Regions from separate parts of the Pseudomonas sp. DC3200b2 genome, predicted to be linked through region 2. Evidence: predicted binding sites of a transcription regulator. Region 2 holds the regulator's gene; the other holds the start of a gene.
What was found. The regulator FliA, encoded in region 2, starts transcription of late flagellar genes. The targets are predictions, from matches to a motif close to CTAAAGTTTNNNNNNNNNNNGCCGNTAA.

Region 1 (5,086 bases), on a different contig from region 2:
CCTTCCTGCGCTGGGGCCAGAACGCCTTCGACAACTTCAGCGTGGTGCCGCCGGGAACGGGCATCTGCCACCAGGTGAACCTGGAATACCTGGGCCGCACCGTTTGGACCCGGGAAGAAGACGGGCGTACCTACGCCTTCCCGGACACCCTGGTCGGTACCGACTCGCACACCACCATGATCAACGGCCTGGGCGTGCTGGGCTGGGGCGTGGGCGGCATAGAGGCCGAGGCGGCCATGCTCGGGCAGCCGGTGTCGATGCTGATTCCCGAGGTGGTCGGTTTCAAGCTCACCGGCAAGCTGCGCGAAGGCATCACCGCTACCGACCTGGTACTGACCGTTACCCAGATGTTGCGCAAGAAGGGTGTAGTGGGCAAGTTCGTCGAGTTCTACGGCGACGGCCTGGCCGACCTGCCGCTGGCAGACCGCGCCACCATCGCCAACATGGCGCCGGAATATGGCGCCACTTGCGGCTTCTTCCCGGTGGATGAGATCACCCTGGGCTACCTGCGCCTGTCCGGCCGCGCCGAGGAACAGGTGCAATTGGTGGAAGCCTACTGCAAGGCCCAGGGCCTGTGGCGCTTGCCCGGAGACGAGCCCGCCTTCAGCGCCACCCTGGAACTGGACATGGGCACCGTGGAATCGAGCCTGGCCGGCCCCAAGCGTCCCCAGGACCGGGTGCCGCTGAGTCAGGTGAGCCAGGCATTCAACGATTTCATCGGCCTACAACTCAAGCCGGCACCTCAGGCATCGAATAGCCCACCGAGCCCCGCAACCGAAGTGGCGGACAGCGGGCAGACCGGCGAGGCTCAATACACGCTCGATGGTCAGACCCATACCCTCAAGCACGGGGCGGTGGTGATCGCCGCCATTACCTCCTGCACCAACACCTCCAACCCCAGCGTGATGATGGCCGCCGGGCTGCTGGCCAAGAAAGCCGTGGAGAAGGGCCTCACCCGCAAGCCCTGGGTGAAGACCTCCCTGGCTCCTGGTTCGAAAGTGGTCACGGACTACTACAAGGCCGCTGGACTGCTGCCTTACCTCGAACAGCTCGGTTTCGACCTGGTGGGTTACGGCTGCACCACCTGCATCGGCAACTCCGGCCCATTGGACGCGCCTATCGAACAGGCCATCCAGCGGTCTGACCTGACCGTCGCCTCGGTGCTGTCAGGGAACCGTAACTTCGAAGGTCGCGTGCACCCGCTGGTAAAAACCAACTGGCTGGCCTCGCCGCCGCTGGTAGTGGCTTATGCCCTGGCCGGCAACGTGCGGATCGACATCGCCAACCAGCCCCTGGGCGCCGGCCAGGATGGCCAGCCGGTGTATCTGCGGGACATCTGGCCCAGCCAGCGTGAGATCGCCGATGCCGTGGCCCAGGTGGATACCGCCATGTTCCACAAGGAATATGCCGAAGTGTTCGCCGGCGATGCCGGCTGGCAAGCCATTCAGGTGCCCGAGGCGGCGACCTATGTGTGGGATGAAGCGTCCACCTATATCCGCCACCCCCCGTTCTTCGAAGGCATCGCCGGACCACTGCCAAGCATCGCTGACGTCAAAGGCGCCCATGCCCTGGCGCTGCTGGGAGACTCGGTCACCACGGACCATATTTCCCCCGCCGGCAATATCAAGGTCGACAGCCCCGCCGGACGCTACCTGCGCGAACAAGGCGTCGAGCCCAAGGACTTCAATTCCTACGGCTCCCGACGGGGCAACCATGAAGTGATGATGCGCGGCACCTTCGCCAACATCCGCATTCGCAATGAAATGCTGGGCGGCGAGGAAGGCGGCAATACCTTGCACATTCCTACCGGGGACAGGCTCGCCATCTATGACGCCGCCATGCGCTACAAGGAAAGCGGCACGCCCCTGGTGATCATCGCCGGGCAAGAGTACGGCACCGGCTCAAGCCGTGACTGGGCGGCCAAGGGCACCAACCTGCTCGGCGTGAAGGCAGTGATCGCGGAAAGCTTCGAGCGCATCCACCGTTCCAACCTGGTGGGCATGGGCGTGCTGCCACTGCAGTTCCAGGCCGGGCAGAACCGCAAGTCCCTGGGGCTGACCGGGCGCGAACGCTTCGACATCCTCGGCTTGAACGGCGCCGCCCTGAGCCCTCACATGAGCCTGACCCTGGTCATTACCCGGCCCACCGGCGAGCGAGAGGAGGCGGCGCTGCTGTGCAGGATCGACACCCTGAACGAGGTGGAATATTTCAAGGCGGGTGGGATCTTGCACTATGTATTGAGGCAGTTGATCGCGGCCTGACAACCCATTTCCGCACAGCGCATTCGCCAGCCTTGCTCGTGCCCAACCACGGCTGGCGAGTACGATCGATGCCCCGGAATCTCCAGCCAAATCCCGGAATCGTGTAAACCCCTATCTTGAAAGGGGAAAAACTTACCGCTTTCACTAAACTATCCGCCCATGGCGCCGACACCCTGCCAAAGCCCTCAGCGGAACCTGTCTACCATGCGCAACAATCAGCCCGTCACCCAACGCGAACGGTCCTTCCCCGACCAGCAGCGGTTGATCTCCACCACCGACACCAAGGGGATGATCACCTACTGCAACGACGCGTTCGTGGACATCAGCGGCTACAGCCGCGACGAGCTGATTCGCGCCCCGCATAACCTGGTACGCCACCCGGATGTACCCGCGGCGGTGTTCGCCCACATGTGGGAAACCCTCAAGGGCGGCAAGCCTTGGATGGGTATCGTCAAGAACCGCTGCAAGAACGGTGACTACTATTGGGTCAACGCCTACGTCACGCCCGTGCTCGAGCGCGGCCAGGTGGTGGGCTACGAGTCGGTTCGGGTCAAGCCCACCGCTGAACAGGTACGCCGCGCCCAGGCCCTGTATGCCCGGCTCAACGCTGGGAAGTCACCGGTCACCCCCCTGGAGCGTTGGCTGCCCGTGATGCGGGATTGGCTGCCCTTTATCCTGGTCAGCCAGGTGGGCTTCCTCATTGCCTTGTGGCTGAGCGCGGGCTGGGGCTTCATCTTCGCCGCCGTGCTCTCGGTTCCCCTGGGCCTGCTGGGCCTGAGCTGGCAGCAGCGCGGCCTGAGACGCTTGTTGCACCTGGCCGAGCAAACCACCTCCGACCCGCTGATCGCGCAGATGTTTACCGACAGCCGTGGCGTGCAAGGCCGCCTGGAAATGTCCATGCTCAGCCAGGAAGCCCGGCTGAAAACCTGCCTGACCCGCCTGCAGGATACCGCCGAGCAGCTCAACGGCCAGGCCCGCCAGGCAGACCGCCTGGCCCACGAAAGCTCCGAGGGGCTGGATCGGCAGAAAGCGGAAACCGAGCAAGTGGCCGCCGCCGTGAACGAGATGGCCGCCACCACTCAGGAGGTGGCCAGCCATGTACAGCGCGCCGCCGACGCTACCCAGCAGGCCAACCAACTGACCCGTCGCGGGCGTGACATTGCCGGGGAAACCCGCGAGGCGATCGAACGTCTGTCCACCTCGGTGGGCGAGACGGGGCAGACGGTTACCCGCCTGGCCAAGGACAGTGACGAAATCGGCGGCGTGGTGGATGTGATCAAGGGCATCGCTGACCAGACCAACCTGCTGGCGCTGAACGCAGCCATCGAAGCCGCCCGTGCCGGTGAAATGGGCCGTGGCTTCGCCGTGGTGGCCGACGAGGTTCGCCAATTGGCCCAGCGCACCGCCGAATCCACCGGACAGATACACGGCCTGATCGCCAAGCTGCAGCAGACCGCCAACGCGGCGGTGCAGACCATGGAAGCCGGCCACCGTCAGGCTCAGGAAGGTGTGGCGCGAGTGTTGGAGGCCGACAACGCCCTGGCCGGCATCAGCGACGCGGTAGCCAATATTGCCGACATGACCACCCAGATTGCCGCCGCCACCGAAGAGCAAAGCTCGGTGGCCGAGGAAGTCAGTCGCAATATCACCACCATCGCTGAACTGGCTGACCAGACTGCCGGCAAGGCCCAGAGCAGCGCCCTGCTGAGCGAGGCCCTGACCCAGACGGCCGACAGTCAGTACTCCCTGGTGGAGCGCTTCAACCGCTGAACCGGGCCTACCCTCATTGCAGGAAGGCGCAGACGCGATCCGCCGCCGCCTCCAGATGCTGGCCGTGGGTAAAGCCTGAAGCCTTGAGCGGCTTGAGATCATGGTCGGCCGCTGGCATCCAGTACAGCTCGACAGCGGCCGCCATGCGATAACTTTCGACCGCGGCCCGATTACCGAGGGCGTCACGCTCACCCTGGATGATCAGGGTAGGCACTTGCAGTTCGGCCAAATGCTCCACCCGTGGCTTGTCCGGCTTGCCGGCGGCATAGAAGGGATACCCCAGGCAGACCAGGGCATCGGCCCCTAGCTCATTGGCCAGCAGGCTGGCCATGCGCCCGCCCATGGATTTGCCGCCAATGGCCAACTTCCCAGTCACCTGGGTCCGGGCCAGGGCATGGACTTCCCGCCACTTTTCCAGCAGGCGCGCCTGCGGGTTGGGGGGCCGCCTGCCCCCATCCAGCCGACGCTGCGCCATGTACGGAAACTCGAACCGCAGCACGTCCACGCCACCGCGGGCAATCAGGCTGGCGATGCTGTTCATGAAGGGGCTGTCCATCGGGGCGCCGGCGCCATGAGCCAGAATCAGGCAGGTGCGGCCCTCATCGCCGACCTGGTCCGAGGTACTGTCCCATAGCCAGCCGTTTTCCTTCATGCGTTCGGCCCATTCGCTTGCCATCGTTTGCCTCCGGGCAAAAGCCGGACTGTGCCTCAGAGGACTTGAAAGCGCCATCCCCGCATCTGCATCCAGCCTGGACCTTGCTGGCAACACTGCACCAGGGTTTGCCCGGCCTGCATCACGCCTACAGGCACGGCGCGGCGGCTGGGAGCCAGGCGGGGCAAGGGCTCGGGTTGGCCCCGTCGTGAAAAAATCAGTTACCCTTGACCGTGAATTCATGCGCAAGGGAACTGACCTCATGTCCGAGCCACTCAAATCGGGGCCGCGCCACCAGGCCAACTGCAAGGACTGCAGCCTGGCCCCGCTCTGCCTGCCGTTGTCGCTGGACCTGCAAGACATGGACGCCCTGGACGCCATCGTCAAGCGCGGGCGTCCCTTG
Region 2 (5,086 bases):
CCTGCTCCGGCGGCGGTGGACCAGCGCCTGTTCGACTCCATGCGCTCCGAACTGTCCGGCCTGCGCGAGCTGCTGGAAGTCCAGCTTGGCTCTCTGGCCTGGACCCAGCTGCAAGGCAGCCGCCCGGAGCAGGCGACCCTCTGGCGCAAGTTGCAGCGCATCGGCCTGTCAGGGCCTCTGGCGCGTGACCTGCTGGCTCAGGTGGAAGGCATCGCCGAGCCGCGTCAGGCCTGGCGCATGTTGCTGGCCCACTTGGCCCGGATGATCGCCACGCCCCAGACCGAGCCTTTGGAAGAGGGCGGGGTCATTGCCATGGTCGGCCCGGCCGGCATGGGCAAGACCACCACCCTGGCCAAGCTGGCGGCGCGATATGTACTCAAATACGGCGCGCAGAATATTGCCCTGGTGAGCATGGACAGTTTCCGTATCGGCGCCCAGGAACAACTCAAGACCCTCGGTCGCATCCTCAATGTGCCGGTGACCCACGTCGATCCTGGCCAATCCCTGGCCCAGGCGCTGGAACCACTGCTACGCAAGCGCGTGGTGCTGATCGATACCGCGGGCCTGCAAGCCAGTGACCCGGCCCTCAAACTGCAGCTCGAAAGCCTGGCGGGACGCGGCATTCGCTCGCGCAATTACCTGGTGCTGGCCACGACCAGCCAGAAGCAAGTGTTGACGGCTGCTTACCATAGTTACAAGCGTTGTGGCCTCGCAGGCTGTATCCTCACCAAGCTCGACGAAACGGCGAGCCTTGGCGAGGTGCTCAGCCTGGCGATCAGTCATGATCTGCCGGTGGCCTACCTGACCGATGGCCCGCGTATTCCGGACGACCTGCATCTGCCGCGCAAGCACCAGCTGGTGAGCCGGGCGGTAAGCGTGCAGATGCAAGAGGAGCCCAGCGAAGAGGCCATGGCCGACATGTTCGCGGACCTCTACCACAGCCCGAGCAAGCGCGCGGGTTGAGGTGATGAAGATGAAATGCATGCGCAAGTGGTTGCGCGACAGTACGCCCAAGGGCGTGCTGCTTGGCTTGGAACCTACCTGCACCGCGCGCAGTGCCGGTTCGCCCCAGGGGCGAGCGGGCCGTGGTGTAGCCAGCGGCTTAGTGACAGGGTAAAGAACGAATGGGCAGCATGCATCCCGTACAGGTGATCGCGGTGACCGGCGGCAAGGGCGGCGTCGGCAAGACAAACGTGTCAGTGAACCTATCGCTGGCACTGGCCGAACTCGGCCGGCGGGTGATGTTGCTGGACGCTGACCTGGGCCTGGCCAATGTCGACGTCTTGCTGGGGCTGACTCCCAAGCGCACCCTGGCCGACGTCATCGAGGGGCGTTGCGACCTGCGCGACGTGCTCTTGCAGGGACCGGGCGGGATCCGCATCGTGCCGGCCGCCTCGGGCACCCAGACCATGGTCCATCTCAGTCCGGCACAGCACGCCGGGCTGATCCAGGCGTTCAGCGAGATCGGCGACAACCTCGACGTGCTTGTGATCGACACCGCCGCGGGCATCGGTGACTCGGTTGTCAGTTTCGTGCGCGCCGCCCAGGAAGTATTGCTGGTAGTGTGCGATGAGCCCACCTCGATCACCGACGCCTACGCCCTGATCAAGCTGCTCAACCGCGACTACGGCATGAACCGCTTCCGAGTACTGGCGAACATGGCCCAGAGCCCGCAGGAAGGGCGCAACCTGTTCGCCAAGCTCACCAAGGTGACCGACCGCTTCCTGGACGTTGCGCTCCAGTACGTGGGCGCGGTGCCCTATGACGAGACCGTGCGCAAGGCTGTGCAGAAGCAGCGCGCCGTCTACGAAGCCTTCCCGCGGTCCAAGTGCGCCCTGGCCTTCAAGGCCATCGCGCAGAAAGTGGATACCTGGCCGCTGCCGGCCAACCCGCGGGGGCATCTCGAATTCTTCGTCGAACGTTTGGTACAGCAAACCAGTGCGGGGCCTGTCTCATGAGCGCCAGTGGATACCGGATGTACAACAATGCCTCTCGTCAGTCACAGCAGCACGAGCTGATTGAGCGCTATGCCCCCTTGGTCAAGCGCATTGCCTACCATCTGCTGGCGAGACTGCCCGCCAGCGTACAGGTCGAGGACCTGATCCAGGCAGGCATGATCGGCCTGCTCGAGGTGGCGAACAAGTACGACTCCACCAAGGGCGCGAGCTTCGAGACCTACGCCGGTATCCGCATTCGCGGCGCCATGCTCGACGAGGTGCGCAAGGGTGACTGGGCGCCACGCTCGGTGCATCGCAACACCCGCACCGTGAGCGAAGCCATCCGCCGGATCGAAGCTCGAACTGGCCGTGACGCTAAAGATCACGAGGTAGCTGCCGAACTCAACATGAAGCTGGAGGAATACTACGCCATCCTCAACGATACCCTGGGCAGTCGCTTGTTCAGTTTCGACGACCTATTGCAGGACGGCGAGCACGAAGGGCTGCACGAGGACGGCGCCAGTGGTAGCGGCGAGCCGGCCAGGGGGCTGGAGGACGAGCGCTTCCAGCGGGCCCTGGCCGATGCGATCGCCAACCTTCCGGAGCGCGAGCGCCTGGTGCTGTCGCTGTACTACGACGAGGAGCTCAACCTCAAGGAAATCGGCGAAGTCCTGGGCGTGAGCGAATCTCGTGTCAGCCAGCTGCACAGCCAGTGCGCGGCGCGCTTGCGCAGCCGCCTGGGTGAGTGGCGCAGCGCGCGCTGAGGCGCGGCGGCGCAACAGGATTTGGGGTGCCGTCGGTGCGCGAAAGGGCGCTTGGCGGCAAAAATGAAAGAGAATGCTGGAACGGTGTGCCGGCTGTGTGATATCACCGCCCGCCACGCCTGCTCAGGCAGTCGTGTAAGTGTGCAAAACCGGATTCGATTGACTGCACGTCCCGGAGCGGGCGTGTTTGAGACTGCTTGGAGGTTTACTTGGACAAGAACATGAAAATCCTTATCGTCGACGATTTTTCGACAATGAGGCGGATCATCAAGAACCTGTTGCGCGACCTGGGTTTCACCAATACCTCAGAGGCTGACGACGGGAATACGGCCTTGCCAATGCTCCAGAGCGGCGGTTTCGATTTCCTGGTCACGGACTGGAACATGCCGGGCATGACCGGTATCGAGTTGTTGCGCCAGGTGCGCGCCGACGAGCGTCTCAAGCATCTGCCGGTGCTGATGGTGACCGCCGAGGCCAAGCGCGAGCAGATCATCGAGGCGGCCCAGGCCGGCGTCAACGGCTATGTGGTCAAGCCTTTCACGGCCCAGGTGCTGAAAGAAAAGATCGAGAAGATCTTCGAGCGTGTCAACAGCTGAGGCCGCATAGGGGGCGCCATGGAGTCCAGTAATCTGCCGTTGGGTGACTTTGAGTCGACCCTGAAAACCCATGCCCGCCAGTTGGTCGAAAGCCTGGAGAAGGGTCAGTTCGGCGACGCGGTGCAGCTGATTCATCAGCTGAACCAGACGCGCGATCGTGGCCTGTACCAGGAAGTGGGCAAGCTGACACGCGAGCTGCACAGCGCCATCGTCAATTTCCAGATCGACCCTCGCTCGCCGCAGGCCGAGGAGGTATCACAGATCACGGATGCCACCGAGCGCCTTGACTATGTGGTGCGCCTGACGGAAAACGCCGCCAACCGCACCATGGACCTGGTGGAGCAGGCCACGCCCCTGGTCCATGACCTGGGCGAGGAAGCCCGTGCATTGCGGGTAGACTGGCAGCGCTTCATGCGTCGGGAGGTGGATGCCGATACCTTCCGTGACCTGGTCAAGCGCGTCGATGCTTTCCTGGCACGCAGTGAGAGCGATGCCGGGCGGCTATCCTCAAGCCTGAATGACATTCTCCTGGCCCAGGATTATCAGGACCTTACCGGCCAGGTGATCAAGCGCGTCACCGCCTTGGTGACGGATGTGGAATCGAACCTGCTCAAGCTGGTGCTGATGGCCAGCCAGGTGGACCGTTTCGCCGGTATCCAGCATGACCCGCAGAGCCTGCAGAGCGAAAAAAATCCACAAAAAGACGCTTCCCGGGGTGAAGGTCCGCAGATTCATGCCGATAAGCGTGAAGACGTCGTATCCGGCCAGGACGATGTGGATGACCTGCTTTCCAGCCTAGGGTTCTAACCCCTGAAGGGTGGGCTCATCGTACAGGCGCCCAAGGGCGCTATCCGAGCCGGATGCCAATTACCGATTTCCAGGGAGCACCCAAATGAGCTTCGGCGCCGATGAAGAAATCCTCCAGGACTTCCTGGTAGAGGCCGGCGAGATCCTCGAGCAGTTGTCCGAACAGTTGGTGGAGCTGGAAAGCCGGCCCGACGATGCGGATCTGCTCAATGCGATTTTTCGTGGTTTCCACACTGTTAAAGGTGGCGCCGGCTTCCTCCAGCTCAACGAGCTGGTGGAGTGCTGCCACATTGCCGAAAACGTGTTCGACATTCTGCGCAAGGGCGAACGCCGCGTGGATTCCGAGCTCATGGACGTGGTGCTTGAAGCACTTGATACCGTCAACAGCATGTTCGGTCAGGTACGCGAACGTTCGCCATTGACGCCCGCTACCCCCGAGCTGCTCGCGGCGCTCTCTCGCCTGGCCGAGCCGGCCGGTGCAGCGCCGGCGGCTATGGAGACTCCAGCCCCGGCACCGGCGCCAGTGATGGCCGCGCCTGCCGTCGCGCCGGCACCCAGCCCGGTCGTCGAGGCCCCCGTGGGCGATGACGAGATCAGCGACGCGGAGTTCGAGTCGCTGCTGGACCAGTTGCATGGCAAGGGGCAGTTCGCTCCTGAAGCCTTGGCGCCTGTCGCGGAGCCGGCGGCGGCTGCCTCTGCCAGCGATGAAATCACCGATGCGGAATTCGAAGCGCTGCTCGATCAGTTGCATGGCAAAGGCAGCTTCGCGGCCGACAACCTTCCGGAAGCGGCGCCGGCCGCACCGGCGGCTCCCGCCGCGCCAGTAGCCGGCGGTGAACTGATTACCGATCATGAATTCGAAGCGCTGCTCGACCAGCTTCATGGCAAAGGCAAGTTCAACGCCGAAGCCGCGGTGGTCGAAGCGCCCGCCGCTCCCCTGAGCAAGCCCGCCGCGGCAGCTCCGGCCCCCGCTCCCGTACCC

Region 1: the regulator FliA is predicted to act here: its motif matches at 2,406-2,433, upstream of ACP691_RS11050 (methyl-accepting chemotaxis protein).

The regions. Positions count from the first base shown of each region.
Region 1 covers NZ_JAFCTA010000003.1:375,418-380,503, reverse strand. The annotation lists gene acnA (aconitate hydratase AcnA) at 1-2,261, shown strand, start outside; gene ACP691_RS11050 (methyl-accepting chemotaxis protein) at 2,466-4,031, shown strand; gene ACP691_RS11045 (alpha/beta family hydrolase) at 4,045-4,707, opposite strand; gene fnr (fumarate/nitrate reduction transcriptional regulator Fnr) at 4,946-5,086, shown strand, end outside.
Region 2 covers NZ_JAFCTA010000001.1:1,018,408-1,023,493, forward strand. The annotation lists gene flhF (flagellar biosynthesis protein FlhF) at 1-963, shown strand, start outside; gene fleN (flagellar synthesis regulator FleN) at 1,125-1,958, shown strand; gene fliA (RNA polymerase sigma factor FliA) at 1,955-2,701, shown strand; gene ACP691_RS04910 (chemotaxis response regulator CheY) at 2,923-3,297, shown strand; gene ACP691_RS04915 (protein phosphatase CheZ) at 3,316-4,104, shown strand; gene ACP691_RS04920 (chemotaxis protein CheA) at 4,190-5,086, shown strand, end outside.